4 regions of the Pseudoalteromonas sp. 1CM17D genome follow, and region 2 is predicted to be linked to each of the others. Evidence: predicted binding sites of a transcription regulator. Region 2 holds the regulator's gene; each other region holds the start of a gene.
The links. Region 2 encodes sigma-54, which starts transcription at its own class of promoters, with help from an activator protein. Its sites were predicted from a motif close to GTTGGCACGNNNNTNGNNT; they were not measured.
Positions count from the first base shown of each region.

Region 1: MSC25_RS11570 (hemerythrin domain-containing protein) is a predicted target of sigma-54. The motif match lies at 1,669-1,687, and genes of this name have one in related genera.
Region 3: MSC25_RS05235 (FlgO family outer membrane protein) is a predicted target of sigma-54. The motif match lies at 2,030-2,048, and genes of this name have one in related genera.
Region 4: MSC25_RS16425 (BON domain-containing protein) is a predicted target of sigma-54. The motif match lies at 2,161-2,179, and genes of this name have one in related genera.

Region 1 is NZ_JALNTP010000005.1:284,917-289,131, reverse strand. Features, by position in the region: gene MSC25_RS11590 (tetratricopeptide repeat-containing diguanylate cyclase) at 1-587, shown strand, start outside; gene MSC25_RS11585 (DUF6500 family protein) at 598-816, opposite strand; gene MSC25_RS11580 (hypothetical protein) at 843-1,100, opposite strand; gene MSC25_RS11575 (hypothetical protein) at 1,158-1,409, opposite strand; gene MSC25_RS11570 (hemerythrin domain-containing protein) at 1,726-2,151, shown strand; gene MSC25_RS11565 (hypothetical protein) at 2,237-2,650, opposite strand; gene MSC25_RS11560 (TonB-dependent receptor) at 2,999-4,215, shown strand, end outside.
Region 2 is NZ_JALNTP010000008.1:48,358-52,572, forward strand. Features, by position in the region: gene rapZ (RNase adapter RapZ) at 1-356, opposite strand, end outside; gene MSC25_RS14205 (PTS sugar transporter subunit IIA) at 376-828, opposite strand; gene hpf (ribosome hibernation promoting factor) at 833-1,120, opposite strand; gene MSC25_RS14215 (RNA polymerase factor sigma-54) at 1,148-2,647, opposite strand; gene lptB (LPS export ABC transporter ATP-binding protein) at 2,717-3,442, opposite strand; gene lptA (lipopolysaccharide transport periplasmic protein LptA) at 3,439-3,987, opposite strand; gene lptC (LPS export ABC transporter periplasmic protein LptC) at 3,977-4,215, opposite strand, start outside.
Region 3 is NZ_JALNTP010000002.1:339,679-343,893, forward strand. Features, by position in the region: gene galU (UTP--glucose-1-phosphate uridylyltransferase GalU) at 1-69, shown strand, start outside; gene MSC25_RS05225 (SPOR domain-containing protein) at 447-1,145, shown strand; gene MSC25_RS05230 (SPOR domain-containing protein) at 1,356-1,922, shown strand; gene MSC25_RS05235 (FlgO family outer membrane protein) at 2,082-2,675, shown strand; gene MSC25_RS05240 (FlgO family outer membrane protein) at 2,689-3,381, shown strand; gene MSC25_RS05245 (FlgO family outer membrane protein) at 3,390-4,067, shown strand; tRNA gene MSC25_RS05250 (tRNA-Arg) at 4,183-4,215, shown strand, end outside.
Region 4 is NZ_JALNTP010000010.1:85,296-89,510, forward strand. Features, by position in the region: gene suhB (inositol-1-monophosphatase) at 1-383, opposite strand, end outside; gene MSC25_RS16410 (hypothetical protein) at 506-682, shown strand; gene MSC25_RS16415 (VOC family protein) at 754-1,170, shown strand; gene MSC25_RS16420 (LiaF domain-containing protein) at 1,241-1,897, opposite strand; gene MSC25_RS16425 (BON domain-containing protein) at 2,215-2,781, shown strand; gene MSC25_RS16430 (YqaE/Pmp3 family membrane protein) at 2,847-3,005, shown strand; tRNA gene MSC25_RS16435 (tRNA-Ile) at 3,275-3,351, shown strand; gene MSC25_RS16440 (hypothetical protein) at 3,712-4,215, shown strand, end outside.

The sequences.
Region 1 (4,215 bases), on a different contig from region 2:
AAAAAATAATTTGGCGCTTAAGTGCTTCAATTGCCTTTATTTTAGTCATCGTGTCGCTATTTTTATTTTACCGCCAAATGCGCCAACGTAAAAAATACCATGCTATAGCATTAACCGACTACCTAACTAACAGCTTAAACCGACGTGGCATTTTGCAAAAAGCAAATGAGTGTTTATCCCAGCAGAGCCTAGCAATAGCCATCGTTGATTTAGATTACTTTAAAGCTATTAACGACAAATATGGCCACGATATAGGAGATTTAGTACTTATAAAATTTGCTCAAGCAGCAAAAGACACACTAAGTACTAACGATAAGTTTGGCCGCTATGGCGGCGAAGAGTGGCTATTTGTTTTAAAAACGCAAAATCGCGATAAAATAAACAACTTTTTTGAAAATCTTGAAAATAAGTTAGCGCAGTACTGTAGTCATATTGAGGCATTGCCAAGTAAAACACACGTTACCTTTAGTGCTGGCGTGGCAATAAGTAATGCTAAAAGCGACTCACTTAGCGAGCTAATTAAACGTGCAGACCAACAACTTTATAAAGCAAAAGAAAATGGCAGAAACCAAATAGCAATCGCGTAAATATACGTTATTAGTCACCTTCAATAATCATTTGTTTTATTTTTATCGCTTTTTCAAAGTGATCTAACTTATGGATGTGTATCCACCACGTAGCGGCTTGCATCAGCAGCTCTGGATTGTCGTTTTTATTTGCGAAAAAAGCGTAAAAAGAAAGGCCTACGTTTTCGCCTTTGGCTGCTATTTTTTTATCGCATACAGCTATAATTTTTGCTTTTAGTTCTTCCTGCATACATACCTTATTTAATTGTATTTTAATTATCTAAATATACCGTTTAAAAAACTAACAATTAGCTGTAAAAGACTTCTATCAACAATACTATGATTCTCAAACTCTTTATTAGGCGTATTTACTTTTGTAGCTTTGCATTCATTATCTAGCGGCTCATTTTTATGTATATTGGTTTCATAAGCTATATCAGCTTGCTCCATACATTTTGCAGAGCCCGCATAAGGCTTTGCCGCACAGCCAGTTAAAAATATACACAATGAAAATACAATTAAAAACGCTTTCATATTCAATCCTATTTTACGCACCCTTGTGCTTTAAATTATAGCTGTAAGTTTGCTTACTTAGTCGGCTATTAAAACAAGTAGATCAATAAAAAACACACCAACTTCATCAAAAAAAGTGTCGCCTTTAGCATCCTTTTTTATTTGAGCGCTTACACATTCATTGTAAACCTTTGAGCTTGTTTTAGCGCCATTTAGCTCAGTCATTTCTGCCTCTTGTATGCATACACGTCGTTCAGAATGCTCGGCTGTACTACATGCACTTAATAACGCGCACAGTAATAATGCTGTAGTGGGGCTTTTTAAGTTCATCCTTAAACTATCCTAATATCTAAAGTTTTATAAAAATATAGGTAAGGCAAGTATGTACAGCTTGTACCCAAATAATGCGCTACTTTACCACCTCAATAAAATACCCAACCAATAAAAATATGTAAGCTTATGTAGCGTCAAAAGCAATCACCTCTTTTAATCTGAAAAAATTGCAGCTGTTTGTGTGTAAAAGTTACAGAGCAACGCCATCCAAACCAGCCAAAAGTACATTAAAGTCAACTATATCAACATATTAAAATCTGGCACTGCGCTTGCTTTTAAAAGTCTATAAAGCAATTACAGCAAGGAAAGAGTTATGAATATTTTTGAAGCGCTACGTCACGACCACGATAAACAACGCGAGTTAGTAGATGCCCTTATTCAAACGCACGGCGATACGCAGCAGCGCCACAAGCTAATGGACGAGCTAAAAACCGAATTAGAAGATCATGCAAAATTTGAAGAGCGTTATTTTTATAACCCACTTATGTTTGACGATCTAACGCACGAAAAAGCACGCCACAGCGTTGCTGAGCACCATGAAATTGACGAATTAATAGAACAACTTGAAGACACCGAAATGAGCTCATCGGCATGGTTAGTTGCTGCTAAAAAATTGCACCATTTAGTGCATCATCATTTAAGCGAAGAAGAACATGAAGTATTTCAATTAGCGGGTAAAGCCCTAACCGAAGGGCAAAAAGAAAGCCTAGCTAAACAGTACAACGATGCCATGCATTAGTTATTAATTAAACCGACTTCCATACACTCCCTTGTGTACTTATTGGTTATAAGCCGTATGGCTTATAACCATTTTTTTTGCAGTGCTACTTAATGGTAAATTTAACGTCTTGCTCGCGTAACACATAAAGTGCAAAACACGCTGCCCACATTGGCCACGCTGTAAAAAACAATAAGTTATTAAAGCCATCAATATACTGATTATAAGATGAAAGCGTAGAAAGGCCGTGCATTACAAATATAACGCCATACGTAAGTCGCTTTTTAATACCCGCTAAAAAAGCCAACACTAAAATAAGCTGTAACGCCCCCAGTACATAAGCAACCACATCTGTAGAGCCGCTAACACCATAAAAATGCTCAAAAATTCGTGCGCTATGCCCAGGGTTAACAAACTTATCAAACGTCCACATAATCATTACAATAAATACGCCTAGGCGTAGCGAAAAAAGCGACCACTGCAAACGATTTTGAAAGTCAGTACCTGTCGTACCAGTCATAAAATTTCCTTAAAACTAAATAATTTAATGTTGAAACTAGCAAGACCGCTCAACACATATTTTATTTCACCTTAATGTATAATTTTTTAATAAATTCGGTGCCCTGCTTTGCGTTTGTTTGCGTATAAAACCGCTATTTATAAATTACGACCTTATCATGGCAATAACTAACTACAGTATTTGTAAAACAAAAAGATAGTGCCAAAAACTGAATAACGCTTTTGAGCAATGTGCTAAACTTTTAACGTTTCATTCTAAAAAACAAAAAGAATTAATATTTACTGAAAGTTATTCACAAAGCTGCAGGTCTTTATTGCCACATTCACACTAACCAAAATGAGAACCCTTTTGAAACATTCATATTTGGCACTTTTTATAGCCGCTTCACTCACACCTAATTTTTATGCTAATGCGGCACAATCTGCAGCTAATACCGACTCAATTGAACGTATTGAAGTAGCAGGCCAAACTATTAAATCTCAAGGGCTTTCTGTAAAAGATGCCACTATTAACGGCCCCTTCGGCGACAACCTTGCACTGCAAGACATAGCACGCTCAGTAACGCCTATTTCAAGCGAGTTAATAGAGCAACTAAATATTACTACCCTACAAGACGTACTAGCAGTGAGCCCAAACACTTACTCTGCAAGTGGCTTTGGTGCACCCAGCTTACCTACTATTCGTGGCCAACTGGGTGAGCTTTTTCAAGATGGTACACGCCGCCAAGCAGGTAATAATGGCTTTGGCGTGCCGTTATCGTTCAATTCTGTAGAACAGATAGATGTAGTAAAAGGCGCACCGCCGGTTTTATTTGGTTCAAGCCAACGTAACGGTGGTTTTGTAAATCTACATTCTAAAGCTGCCTCTACAGATGAAAGTAAAGGTAAAGTTAAGATCTCAGCGGGGCGATGGGATCAATACAGTGCGCAAGTAGATTACACTGCCCCCATTATAAAAGATAAAGTGGGCCTTAGAGTAAGTTACGAGCACCTTGATGAAGGCAGCTACTACGATTACTCAGGCACTAAAAGCGACAGTTTATTTGCTGCGCTTAGAATTTTGCCGGATGATAAAAGCAGTTGGGATATTAACTTTGAGCTATACCAAGTTGAATTTACCGATAACGCCGGTATTAACCGCCCTACCCAAGCCTTAATTGATGATGGCCTTTATATTACCGGCCAAGGCGTGCAAGCCAATGGCAGTACCGTACCAGCAGCGGGTTCAATTGTTTCGCCTACTGGGCAAGTAAAAATAGATCGTAGCACCGTGCTTACCGACCCTGATAACCAAAACGAAGCAACCACTTATTTAATTCACAGTATTTATAAGCGTGAGCTAAGTGCTAATGCCTCACTTAAAAACATTACGTACTTTCAGCATTTACAGCGTGAAGAAATAGCCCAAAACAGTTTTGTAGAAATTATAGACGGCGCCGATACAGCGCAAAACCGCACTGAGCTTACCTACCGTTGGAATAGTGACCAGCAAACAATTTTTGCTTTTGACGTACGCTATAACAAAGTACTTGGCTACAGCCAATTTACTACCGAGGCCGATTTACC
Region 2 (4,215 bases):
TCTTTTTTTATTGCTAAATCAAGCGGCAGTGAATCGATGGATAAAGGGTGTAATCTGCGTGTTTCTGAAAAACGTTTGATCAGTGTTTGATCATCACTATCTAAATAAAACAGTGTGGGTTTAGCAAAGTCAGGAAGGTACTCGAGAATATCGTTAAATTCATCTTGTTCTTTGGGGATATTACGAACATCTATACTAACGGCTATTTTGTCATAGTTATCTGAAACACTTCGCACTAAAGAGGGCAGTAAGTTGACCGGAATATTATCTACGCAATAATAGCCTAAATCTTCAACCACGCGTAAAGCAACCGACTTACCTGAACCAGAACGGCCGCTTATGATAATTAACTCCATTTATAGCCCTTAGTATTTACTACGATTGATCAACAATTACTTGATACAGCTCTGCATCGGTTTTAGCACTACGCAGCTGTTTACAAAATTCTTTGTTGCTCAGTTTATCAGCTATGGTTGCCAGAGTCTTTAGGTGCTGTTGGTTATCGCCATCTGGTACGATGAGTGCAACAAAAATATCAACAGGGCAGTTATCAATAGCATCAAAGTTAACAGGCGTGTCGCTAACAAGTACTAAAGCCAGCGGCTCTTCTACGCCACCCATTCTGCCATGAGGAATGGCGATACCCCGGCCAATGCCAGTACTGCCTAGCTTTTCTCTACTTGCCAGCGCATTAAGAATATCTTGTTGTGGTAAGTAGGGGAGCTTTTCATGAGCAAGCTCACTGATAAACTCTAAAATTCTTTTTTTACTACTAAAAAGGACCGCAGCTTTGCTGCAGTCCTGGCATACTAATGTACTTAATTTCATAATATTAGTGTCTAGCAAGCTTCTCTTTATGTTTTATGACTTGACGATCGAGCTTGTCAATCAACGAGTCTATAGCGGCATACATATCTTGGTGCTCTGTTGAGGCAAATAAATCTGCGCCACTTACATGAATAGTCGCTTCTGCTTTTTGGTTGAGTTTTTCTACATCGAGAATGACATGCACATTGCTAATATGATCTGAGTGCCTTTCTAGCTTTGCAAATTTATTATTTACATAGTCTCTAAGTGAATCAGTTACTTCTACGTGACGACCAGTTAGGTTTAGTTGCATAAGCATTTCCTCTTTGTTTTTTACGTCTTATATCAAACTCTTTCTCTGATTTGACGGTGGAATAGCTAGCGATTCACGGTATTTTGCTATTGTGCGTCTAGCTACTTTAATTCCTTGCTCTGCCAATATATCCGCAATTTTACTATCACTCAATGGTTTAGCTGAGTTTTCCGCGGCAATTAGCTTTTTAATTAGGGCACGTATTGCGGTTGATGAACACTCTCCGCCGTTTTCAGTGCTTACGTGGCTTGAGAAAAAATACTTAAGCTCAAAAATACCACGTGGCGTATGCATATATTTTTGCGTAGTAACACGCGAAATTGTCGATTCATGCATTTCTACCATTTCAGCAACATCGTTTAAAACCATTGGCTTCATGGCTTCTGGGCCATGTTCAAAAAATGCTTGTTGCTGTTTTACAATACAGTTTGTTACTTTGAGCAGCGTGTCGTTTCTGCTTTCAAGGCTTTTTATAAACCATTTAGCTTCTTGTAAGTGAGAGCGAATAAATTGGCTATCACCACTTGATTTTACGGTACGTGACATAGCCGCGTACTGACTATTTACGCGTATTTTTGGCATGCTATCTGGGTTTAGCTCTACCACCCAGCGGCCTTTTATTTTTTTAACCGACACATCTGGTATTACATACTCCGACTCTTCCCTTACTATGGTATCTGCAGGTTTTGGGTTGAGGGTATGTATTAGGGTCATGACCTCTTTAAGCTCGTCTTCTTTAAGCTTAGTCTTTTTCATTAATGTACGATAGTCGCGTGCCGCTAATAGATCAATGTGATCGGTTAAGATCATTTTAGTTTGTTCTATAAAAGGGGTGTCTTTATCAAACTGGTTTAGCTGAATACACAAGCACTCTTGTAAACTGCGCGCGGCTATACCTACAGGGTCAAATAACTGAATACGCTTTAAAACGGCTTCTATTTCATCAAGTTCAACTTCAACTTCGTCATCGTTTTCTTGGTTAAAGCTTTCTAAAATTTCTTCGCAACTTAGCGTTAAAATACCCGAGTCATCTACAGCTTCTACAATGGCAATAGCAATGGCTTCATCAGTGGGGCTAAAAGGAGTAAGCTGAAGCTGCCACATTAAATACTCATGTAGCGTTTCAGTAGAGGCACCTTGATAAATAGACTCATCTTCTGGCATTGGGCCTGAGGATGCCGCAGGGGCTGCGCTCATGTACTCATCCCAAGTTACATCCATTGCCATATCATCGCTAACGGTGTCTTTATTTAAAGCTTCGCCACTGTCTTGCTCGTACTCGCTGGTTGTATCGTCAGCCGATGCGCTTACGGTTACATCATCCGTATCTGCTTTTTGTTCATTTTTTCCAGCCGACTCTTCCGTGTAATCTTGCTCTTCTACTTCTAATAGCGGGTTGCTATCAAGTGCTTCTTGTATTTCTTGCTGGAGATCCAATGTACTGAGCTGCAGCAAGCGAATCGCTTGTTGCAATTGTGGAGTCATTGTAAGTTGCTGGCCCATGCGCAGCTGTAATGATTGCCTCATGTATCTCTAACAATCCTTTTATGTTGTTATAATTAATATTAGCAGATGCTTGTAGGTGTGGCTTAAATGTTACAGCCTAAATTGCTCGCCTAAATAAACATCGCGTACAGTTTTGTCATTTAATACGTGTTCTGGGGTGCCAGATGCAATTAGCTCCCCATGAGAAACAATGTAGGCTTTTTCACAAACATCAAGGGTTTCTCTTACATTGTGATCGGTAATTAATACGCCAATGCCACGGTTTTTAAGATGTTCTATTATTTTCTTTATATCTAACACTGAAATCGGATCAACACCAGCAAAAGGCTCATCCAATAAAATAAATTTAGGGTTTGCTGCCAGTGCTCTGGCAATTTCTACACGGCGGCGTTCACCACCAGAAAGCGCCATACCTTGGCTATCGCGAATATGCTGAATACTAAATTCATCAAGTAAGTTGTTAAGCGTTTCTTCTCGCGCGGCTTTATTGAGCTCTTTACGCGTTTCTAAAATAGCCATTAAGTTTTGATAAACTGTCAGCTTTCTAAATATTGATGACTCTTGCGGCAAATAGCCAATGCCTAAGCGGGCGCGGCTGTGCATAGGTAATAACGTAATGTCGTTATCATCAATAGAAATTTTACCTTTGTCGCTAGGTACTAATCCTACAATCATGTAAAAGGTGGTGGTTTTACCTGCGCCATTAGGGCCCAATAAGCCAACAATGCTGCCGGCTTCTACCTCAAGGCCTACATTTTTTACAACTTGGCGGCCTTTATAGCTTTTTGCTAATAGTTCTGCTTTTAAGGTGCTCATGGTTGACCTTCGTTACCTGTTTTTTCTTTAAGTTTTGCTTCAACAGGCACTAAAATTGTGTGGACACGATCCGTGGAGTTTTCGTCTTTTTCTGCGCTAATAAGCTGCTGCTGCATATCGTAGGTAATACTTTTAGCATTAATTTTTTGACCGGCTTGTGCGACTTCAGCATCGCCAACAAGCGTTAAAAAGCGCTTTGCTACGTCGTAACGTACTTCGTTTGCACTGGCGCTCATTACGGTACCATCGTCTTGTTTTTCTTCGAAGTAGGCTGGGCTGCCAGTGGCAATAAGGAGTTGTTTGTTATCCCCTAAGTCTTCACGTTTATGTACTTCAAGTCGGTCGGCTGTAATTTTGCGATTACCATGCACAATTTCGACGTTCTTTTCAAAAATACCTACGTTTTCTTTAAGTTGGCCTTCTTGACGGTCTGCACTAATAGAAATTTGATTTGCTGGCGGTTGAGCAGCAGGCTCAGCAGCAGAGGCGCTAAATGCAAGCATTAGCGATGGGATAATAAGTATTTTAGTGAGTTTATTGGTCATAATATATTGTTCGCGTATGGTTAATTAGTTTTATTACTTCGGTTTTTAAATCGGCTTCAAGGCCTTTACCGACAATTTTTAAATTAGGCCCAGTGACAACCACTGGCTGCTCAGAGCGCATTGTTTGCGCTTTAATGTCGACTTCGATGTTATCGGCATTGATGTTATCTATCATGGCGTTATCAACTAAATTTTTCGCAATCACATTGCCTTCTAAAATAAGTTGTT
Region 3 (4,215 bases), on a different contig from region 2:
ATAGAGTTTGCTCTGCGCCGCGACGAGTTTGCAGATGATTTAAAAACATTTATTAAATCGTTAATTTAGGTTTTATTAAATTACCCACCAAGGCGCCTGTTTAGGCGCCTTTTTTATTGCTAAATTATTAATGCCACTATGAGTATAGCTTTACTCAATTTTAACGACGCGAGTAATAAAGATGGGCTACGCTTAATTATGTTCTGAATTTGACTTGCGTTATTTTTAAACACAACGTAATTTATATTGAAAGGTTTATGTTAATTGGCATTAAAGTTGTATTAAAAGCCACACCCATGGAGGGTCGTGTTAATTTTATCTTTGCAGGTAAATTAACGTATAGGAGCAAATTTGCTCATTGTTTAATAGATAAGTTAAACGCTTTCTTGTGAGAACGTTTAACTGAAATGTAAGTGCACAGGCACTGCTTTCAGGATAACGGGTACATGCTTAAATTAAAAAAATACTATAAACACTTTTTTGTATGCCTTTTTACGCTTACGTTTGGCACGGCGTGCTCTATTACGCCTATCGCTAAACCTGCTGTTGATAATGAAATACCTAACACCACGCCCGATTACGTATCGATAACTGCACTAGAGCTTGCGCAATTAAAAGATGCCGCAATGCAATGGCAGCAAGCACGCGCCGGTATAGAGCGTATTTTAAAGCTTGAAAAAGAAATTACTTACCTGGTTAATCACATAGATATAATAAACTCTAAAGCTATTGCACAATCTAATGCAAGCCCTGCCTACAGCAGCCGTTACACTCGCACGCCTTCGCGTACAACCAGTAATAAGCCACGTCGTCAGCAAACTTACAAAGCTGCTAACAATAACCAAAAGCAAACTATAAAGCTTAATACCCCTAAACATGTATTTGCATTACAAGTTGCCTCGGTTGATTCTAAGCAGGATGTAGCCAAAGCCTGGCAAGAGCTAAATACCAAAGCAGCGCCACTATTTAGAGATAAAATATTAACTAACGTAGAAACTGCAAAAATAAATGATAAAACCTTTTATCGCTTAAAGCTTGGCTCTTATAAAAACCTTAAAAATGCCAAAGCCGACTGTGAAGTATTTAAAATGTATAAGCTCGACTGCATTGTAAGTAACTACACCGATAAGCCAATTAAACTTTAATAGTGATACCAACCCGCAATAATAAATAATCATTTTACGGGGCTAATCGTGTTGCGTTCTGCGTTAAAAAATTCTCATTTAGAGCAACTAAATAGCAATTTTTTGCCTAGCTATCAATACGTTTTACTATCCTCAAAATAGATTACTTAATTAAGCTAATTGGTATAAAAGCGCAATAGTCCCTAGCACACGTGACTTGCTAAGCGTTGATTGGCTGTTAAAATAGCGCCCACTCTTACCCAAATTAACAACATACTTATGCTGCACTACAAGGATTTTTTAGCCACATTACTTTTAGGCTTTGCATTAGCAAACAGTGCTCACGCACTAGCAACGGCCCAAAAGCAGGCGGTGCTCATTAAAAAAGATGATTTAGCCGTACTCAAAGAGTCAGCGCAGCAGTGGCAACAAACCAAGCCTCAACTAGAAAGACTGTTAAAGCTAGAAAGTGAATTACAGCGCACAGTAGATAAATTAAAACAACTTAACGCGCAGCCAACTAACCACTTAGCTGTTGTGAATACAAATGCGCTGTTTGCTGTGCAAGTGGGGGCATATAAAAATAAAGCGGTACTTGAAGCGGCTATAAAGCAATTTCAATCGGCCTCAAATAAGCTTGAAGTAAATACCGAGCAAGTACAGATTGACCAGCACACCTTTTATAGATTAAAGCTTGGTGCGTTTAAAACAAAAGAAGCAGCAAACGATGCATGTAAGTCATTAATAAACAATAATACTTGCTTTGTAACCTACTACGTCAAAACGCCTCAAAGTTAATTAACCTGAACTCTGGTTAAGAGCCTTACTAGCATATTGAACTATCTTGATACTTAAATTTATTATCTCTGGCTAGAGATAGGTTTATTATCCAGAGTTTAGGTTAATTAGGCATAATAATTGCTTTATCCTCGGTATGTTTTAAAGAGGACGGCAACTATGCGCCTTTTATTGCCTTTAGTATTGTTAAATTTAACTGCTTGCAACTTGGTTCCGCCCCCAGAGCCGAGTGTGCCTACTGACGCGCCAAAAGCAGCAATGGCACCCTATACCGTTAACGAGTATGTAGCAAATCTAACCTCGCAGCTTAACCATGTAAATGGCGCTTTAAATGCCAATGCGCGCATTGGTGTGAGTAGCTTTTTTTATGCCGATGCTTTAGATACTAAGCTAGTAGCAGGGCAGGCCTCGGGTTTGAGCTTACAAATTCAAGAAAGCTTATTAACGCAATTTACCCAGCTTGGCTATCATACCGTTGAGTACCGCCTTGGCAATAACCTTATATTAGCGCAAAACGCAGACAGCATATTAAGCCGCGACTTAAGTAAATTACGCAATCGCCAAAATATTGACTTAGTCATCACCGGCACTGTAACGCGCCAACAGCATGCTTACATAGTTAATGCACGACTCGTTAATATTGAAAACAAGCAAGTACTGTCGGCAGGCAGCACAGAGATCCCTATAAATGTAATGTGGGGAAACGAAAAAATTCAGCAGCGTGACGGCTCTTTGTACCGCAGCGAATATTAATCAGGAGCACACCATGAGAAACCTATTAATTACCCTATGTTTGCCATTAGGCTTTGGCTGTTCGCAAATGTTAAATTCGCTACATTCAGAGCCGGAGAAAGTTGAGCAAGATAATGCAGCCCAGCTTGTTTCAGAGCAACGTGCGGTAAAAGCACCTGCACCAAATGAAGCGTTATTTCAGTCTAATTTAAACAAGCAAAGTAACTACACCAAAAGTGCCCCTGCAAAACGCAAAAATATAAACCATTATGTGCGCGGTATAATGCAAGACATGGTCGAAAACCTGCAATACGTAAACGACAAAACGCCACTTGCCGTTTCTAGCTTTGTATTTTTAGATGATGACTACAGCGATGGAAGCCTGTTAGGTAACCAAATAGCCGAAAGCTTTATGCACGAGCTGCATAGTTTTGGAGTACCGGTTATCGATTTTAAAACCACCGATTATATGCGAGTAACCCCCGCAGGCGACTTTGTATTTAGCCGCGACTACCTAGAGCTAAACCAAGATCAAAACTTTAATTACGTATTAGCAGGAACACTTGTGAGCCACCAAGGTGGCGTACTGGTAAATGCACGAATAGTGGGCATTAAAAGTAAAGCGGTAGTGGGCAGTGCGCAAGGGTTTATCCCTCAATCAGTGGTTGATGCGCTAAACAGTAGCTATCGCACCGACGGAATTATGCTTAAACAAGCCAGCGAGTGAGGTTGACCATGTTTTACAAACTATCTGCTATAGCGGGGCTAACGGCAACGTTAGCATTAACTGGCTGTTCAATAACGCAAAATAATGAGCATAACGAAAGCATAAACACACGCTCAGACTACACCGTGGTAACGCAAAGTAGCCAACCAAAGCCTATGTATGCCAACCAATCTGTGCAGCAGCAAAGTGAGTACGACACAGCAAGGCAGTTTACACCGCTTAAACACCACAAAACGCTGGCAAACTATGTAGAGCAAATGGCGCTGGATTTAGTGGATACGCTTGAAGCCGAAGCGCCTGATAACAACAGCATCAACATAGCGGTTACCACCATTGTAGATTTAGACGCATCGCTTAATAAAAGTAATCAGTTGGGTAATCAATTAGCAGAGACGTTTATTCATCAGCTGCAAAAATTTGGCTACGGCGTGGTAGATTTTAAAACCATGGACAACATTGATGTATCAAATAGAGGCGACTTCGTGTTATCTCGCGATATAGAAAAGCTAAGCGAAAGCAGCATGGCTAACTATGTATTAGCAGGTACGTTAATTTACCGCCCAAATGGCGTAGCAGTAAATACCCGCGTTATAAATGTTCACAGCAAACATATTGTAGCAAGCAGCCGAAAACTCATACCGCTGTACGTGTTAAACAAAGAAGATATATATTTATCAAGCAATTAAGTTAATTTTAGCTTGATATGAAAAACAAGATGCCGTTATAATTTTTGTAAGCTGTAAGCTGTAAGCTGTAAGCTGTAAGCTGTAAGCTGTAAGCTGTAAGCTGTAAGCTCGATGCGGCCTCTTAGTTAAATGGATATAACGGCCCCCT
Region 4 (4,215 bases), on a different contig from region 2:
GATGCAGTGAAAAGCTCGCCACGAACTGGATCGTAAATTACAGCTTGGTCTAAACGACCTTTTACTTTAAGTGCGATAGAAACCGCGAAATGAGGGATACCCTTGATGAAGTTAGTTGTGCCATCAAGCGGGTCAACAATCCATTGGTAATCTGCATCTTTGCCTTTGTGCTCACCTAGTTCTTCACCAACAATGCAGTGATCAGGGTAAGATTTTAAAATTGTATCACGAATTACGGCTTCGGCTTCTTTATCAATGTTAGTCACTAAGTCGTTAGTGCCTTTTTGTTGAATTTCAACTTTTGATAAATCTTCACTTGCGCGAAGTAAAATTTTGCCTGCGTTGCGCGCAGCGCGAACCGCAATGTTTAACATTGGATGCATGGTATTACCTTTGGGTTGTAAAAGAACGTTTATATATTTAAGCCGGCGTATTTTAGCGACTTTTGCCATAAAGTAAACAATAAACCCTAAATACTTTTGTGCGTTTTTTGTACGGCCTTGAAATGCATGTAAATTTATTCGTATCTAAGACATGTTGGCGTGTATGGATTGAAATTTGTTCAACCGAAGGGCAACTTAATCACAGCCATGATGCAAAGCTTTCGCGTCCTGCTAGCCAACGTATAGATGTAAAAATTAATCTTAAAAGGGCAGTACTCGCCAATATTATTAAAAACTAAAAAAAGTGCTTTACCTAAAGTTAGCTTGAGGTTTTATCTTGTGTTTAAGCAATCAACTAGGGTAAATAATAATGAAATTAGAACACGTACATTTAGTAGTAAACGATATAAATGCCATGCTTAAATTTTACCAAGCAGCCTTTCCTTATTGGTCAATTAGAAGTGAAGGGCATAACACCTGGTATGGCAAACCTAAGCGCTGGGTACATTTTGGCGACGATAACCATTACATTGCTATAAGCGATAATGGCGAGCATAAAAACAGAGATTTGGCAGGGCATCAAGTCGGGCTGGCTCACTTCGCCTACGTTACAAACAACCTAGACGCTGTTACACAGCGCTTAAAACACGCCGGATTTAGCATTGATAAAGAGGGCGCAGAAAACCCATTTAGAAAAAACGTATATTACTTAGACCCAGCCGGGTTCGAGGTTGAGTTTGTGCAGTATATGAGTGACATTCCAAGCGAGCGTAATAACGACTTATAAAATAGGCAGTAACTAACGGTGTAGAAAAGCGCATAATATGGCTTTTCTACCCATTGTGTTTTTACCCGTATTATTTATTACTCACCCCAAGCTGGGCCTTTAAATCATTAGCAAAACTCACAAACTTTTCTTTAATGGTGCGTTTAACTTTTACCTCCACCGAACCTAAAACTGTTTTACCTTCTAGGTTAATTGTGGGGCCTTGGCGCTTATTAAGCGACACCGTTTTGTTTTCAAAACTGCCTAATATACAAAACATTTTAGAAACTACATTAACATGCTCTGGTACGTAAATTTCTTCGCTGCCAAAAATACAATTTATATGCACGGTAACATGTTGGTGGGCAAAAATGGCATCAGTAAAATCTAAAACAATCGACCCCATATAGTTTTGAATGTAAATATTTTTAGGTACCACCCATTGGCCGCTACGCTCACTTGAGCCTAAAATACTTCGCAGTGTTAAGTTTTCTTCATCCGCTTGTTGGGCGCTGTAGTTAGGGGCAAATTGAGTTTGCTTTTGAGCACTGTACTGGGTATCTGTAGTAAGGGTTAAATCCTCTACTAAATTAAGTAATGCGGTATTTTCGGTTGCTTCCATTGCACTGTCTAAGCGCCTTTCAAAGGCTTCAGCTGAAATAACGCCATGGCTGTAGTTATAAATAAGTTGATCTATCACTTGTTCGCGAACTTGCTCTATTGGGCGGTCTTCAATTTTTACAGACATGGGAATAATCCTTTTTATATGAGTTACCACTGTACATAGCAAGTGGTGTACCAAAATTTAACTATTTATATATCAATGATTTATTGTTTTAGTAGCGTCGCTTAATTTATTATATTAACGATAGATTAACCAAAACAGCAATATAATCGTTATTTTCACCACTTAAGAAAGTTTTACCTAATAGCCTGTAAATGTTTACTCGGAGGTGTTTTTATTTATACCTAATAAAATAGCTAACTCCATGAATTTAAAGTGTTAATAAAGTTGGCCTAAAGCTCGCATATATAAGAGTGTCTTTAATCAAAAGGAGAAAGATTATGAAAACATTCAACAAATCTATGATTGCGGCTTTAGTTCTAGGTACTACAGCTATGGGTGCTCAAGCGGGCACTTGGGAAAATGAAAGTAAAGATGCTTGGATTGATGGTAAGGCAGAAACAGTGCTTCTTATGAACACTAATCTAAACAACTTTGACATTAACACTGATGTAAAAAATGGCAAGGTAGTACTTACAGGTAAAGTAAACAGCGACCTTGATAAAGAGCTAGCTGAAGAACTTGTAATTAGCCTAGATGGCGTATCTGATGTAGAAAACAACCTAACTGTTGTGAAAAACATGGATATGGACGACAAAGATCGTGACACTATGGATGATGACGATAACGACTTAACTGACGCTAAAATCACCACAGTAATTACTACACGTTTCTTATTTGACTCAGAAGTTGACGGTACAGATATCGACGTTGATACCGACAACGGTATAGTAAAACTTAAAGGTTCTGTTGAAACAGAAGCTGAAAAGCAGTTAGCAGTAAAAATTGCTAAAAATGCTGAAGATGTTCGTGACGTAGTAGATGAACTAACTATTGTTGCTGAATAATACACTATACTAAAAAGCCCAGCTTAGCTGGGCTTTTTGCTTGTCATTTTTAAAGGAGCTATATCATGGATATCATTCGTATAATACTGTCGATTTTATTACCGCCACTGGGTGTATTTTTACAAGTTGGTTTAGGTATGCACTTTTGGCTAAATATTTTACTAACTTTACTGGGTTACTTCCCTGGTTTAATTCACGCTATCTACATTATTGCTAAAAAATAATGTGTGGTGTGTTCAATGTGAGCCGGCCACTTTTTTATAGTTATTAAAATTGTAAAAAAGCGGCTTACATACTTCTGTGTTTATTTTTCTGTTATTTCCTGCCTATCCGCATGCAAAAAGATTACTATTTAAGCAGTCAGCTTACTGATTGTTAAAATAAAGGTTTTTGCTAGTGACAAGCCTTAAAAAACTTTTTATACTGCAACCCGCTTTAGTCGCTCAGTGGCTAAACGCTTCAAAAATTAACTACCTCGTAGTTATACAAAGTTGGCCCCTTAGCTCAGTTGGTTAGAGCACACGACTCATAATCGTTAGGTCCCCAGTTCGAGTCTGGGAGGGGCCACCACTTTTCAAAGCTTTCCAAGTAAATACCTACTAACCGAAATCACCCTGTGCTACCTCTGTGCTACTTTTAGTATAGCGGAAAACATCTCTATATGTTTAATATGATTATTGCCTTACCTTTTCCTTCTACGGAGTTTCGTTTCTAATTAGAAAAGTTTGTTGTTATATGATTAGGTATTTTGCTTCTGCCTGATTGTAGTCAATATTCAGGTAAATCATTCCTTCACCAAGTAAATGCTATAATATTGATCGCTCTAAGCAATAGGAAGCGAATGATGAATACTATTTTCTAATGAGCTTTTTAAAACCCAAAAGCTCATTGAAGGTGTTGAGTATGAGAGAACTTCAAAAGGAACCATAAGTGCACAAAAATAAAGATTTAGAATTTAAATTTAAAAAACCATCAAACAAAGACGAATATCTAGCTGCGCTTTATGAAGAGATTTCCGAAAATGAAAAATCAAATGGTAGTGTTCGTACATTAAAAACATACGTTTATGAAATTCTTGAACGGTTGAGAAAAGATGATCAGAAACGAAAAGATAAGTCAGAGCAAAAAGATTTCAATATTAGCTGGTCGCTTGGCTTCTTAGCATTTGTTGCACTCGTACTGATTATTAACGGCTCGAATGAAAGCCATGATTTTAATTGGTTACAACAAAATAGCTTTTCCATAAAAATTTTGGGGATTGCTCTAGCAACATTGTATATTGGGGTATCAATTGAAAGGTTCTCAATTTTTCGAAATCTATGGCAATTTGGATTTACAAAGCTGGTTGTATCAATTGCCATTTCAGGCTTGATTGTCTTTTCTACAGGAAAAGCAGCTGGCGCTATAAATTCTGTATTTGGCGTTGATGCATCA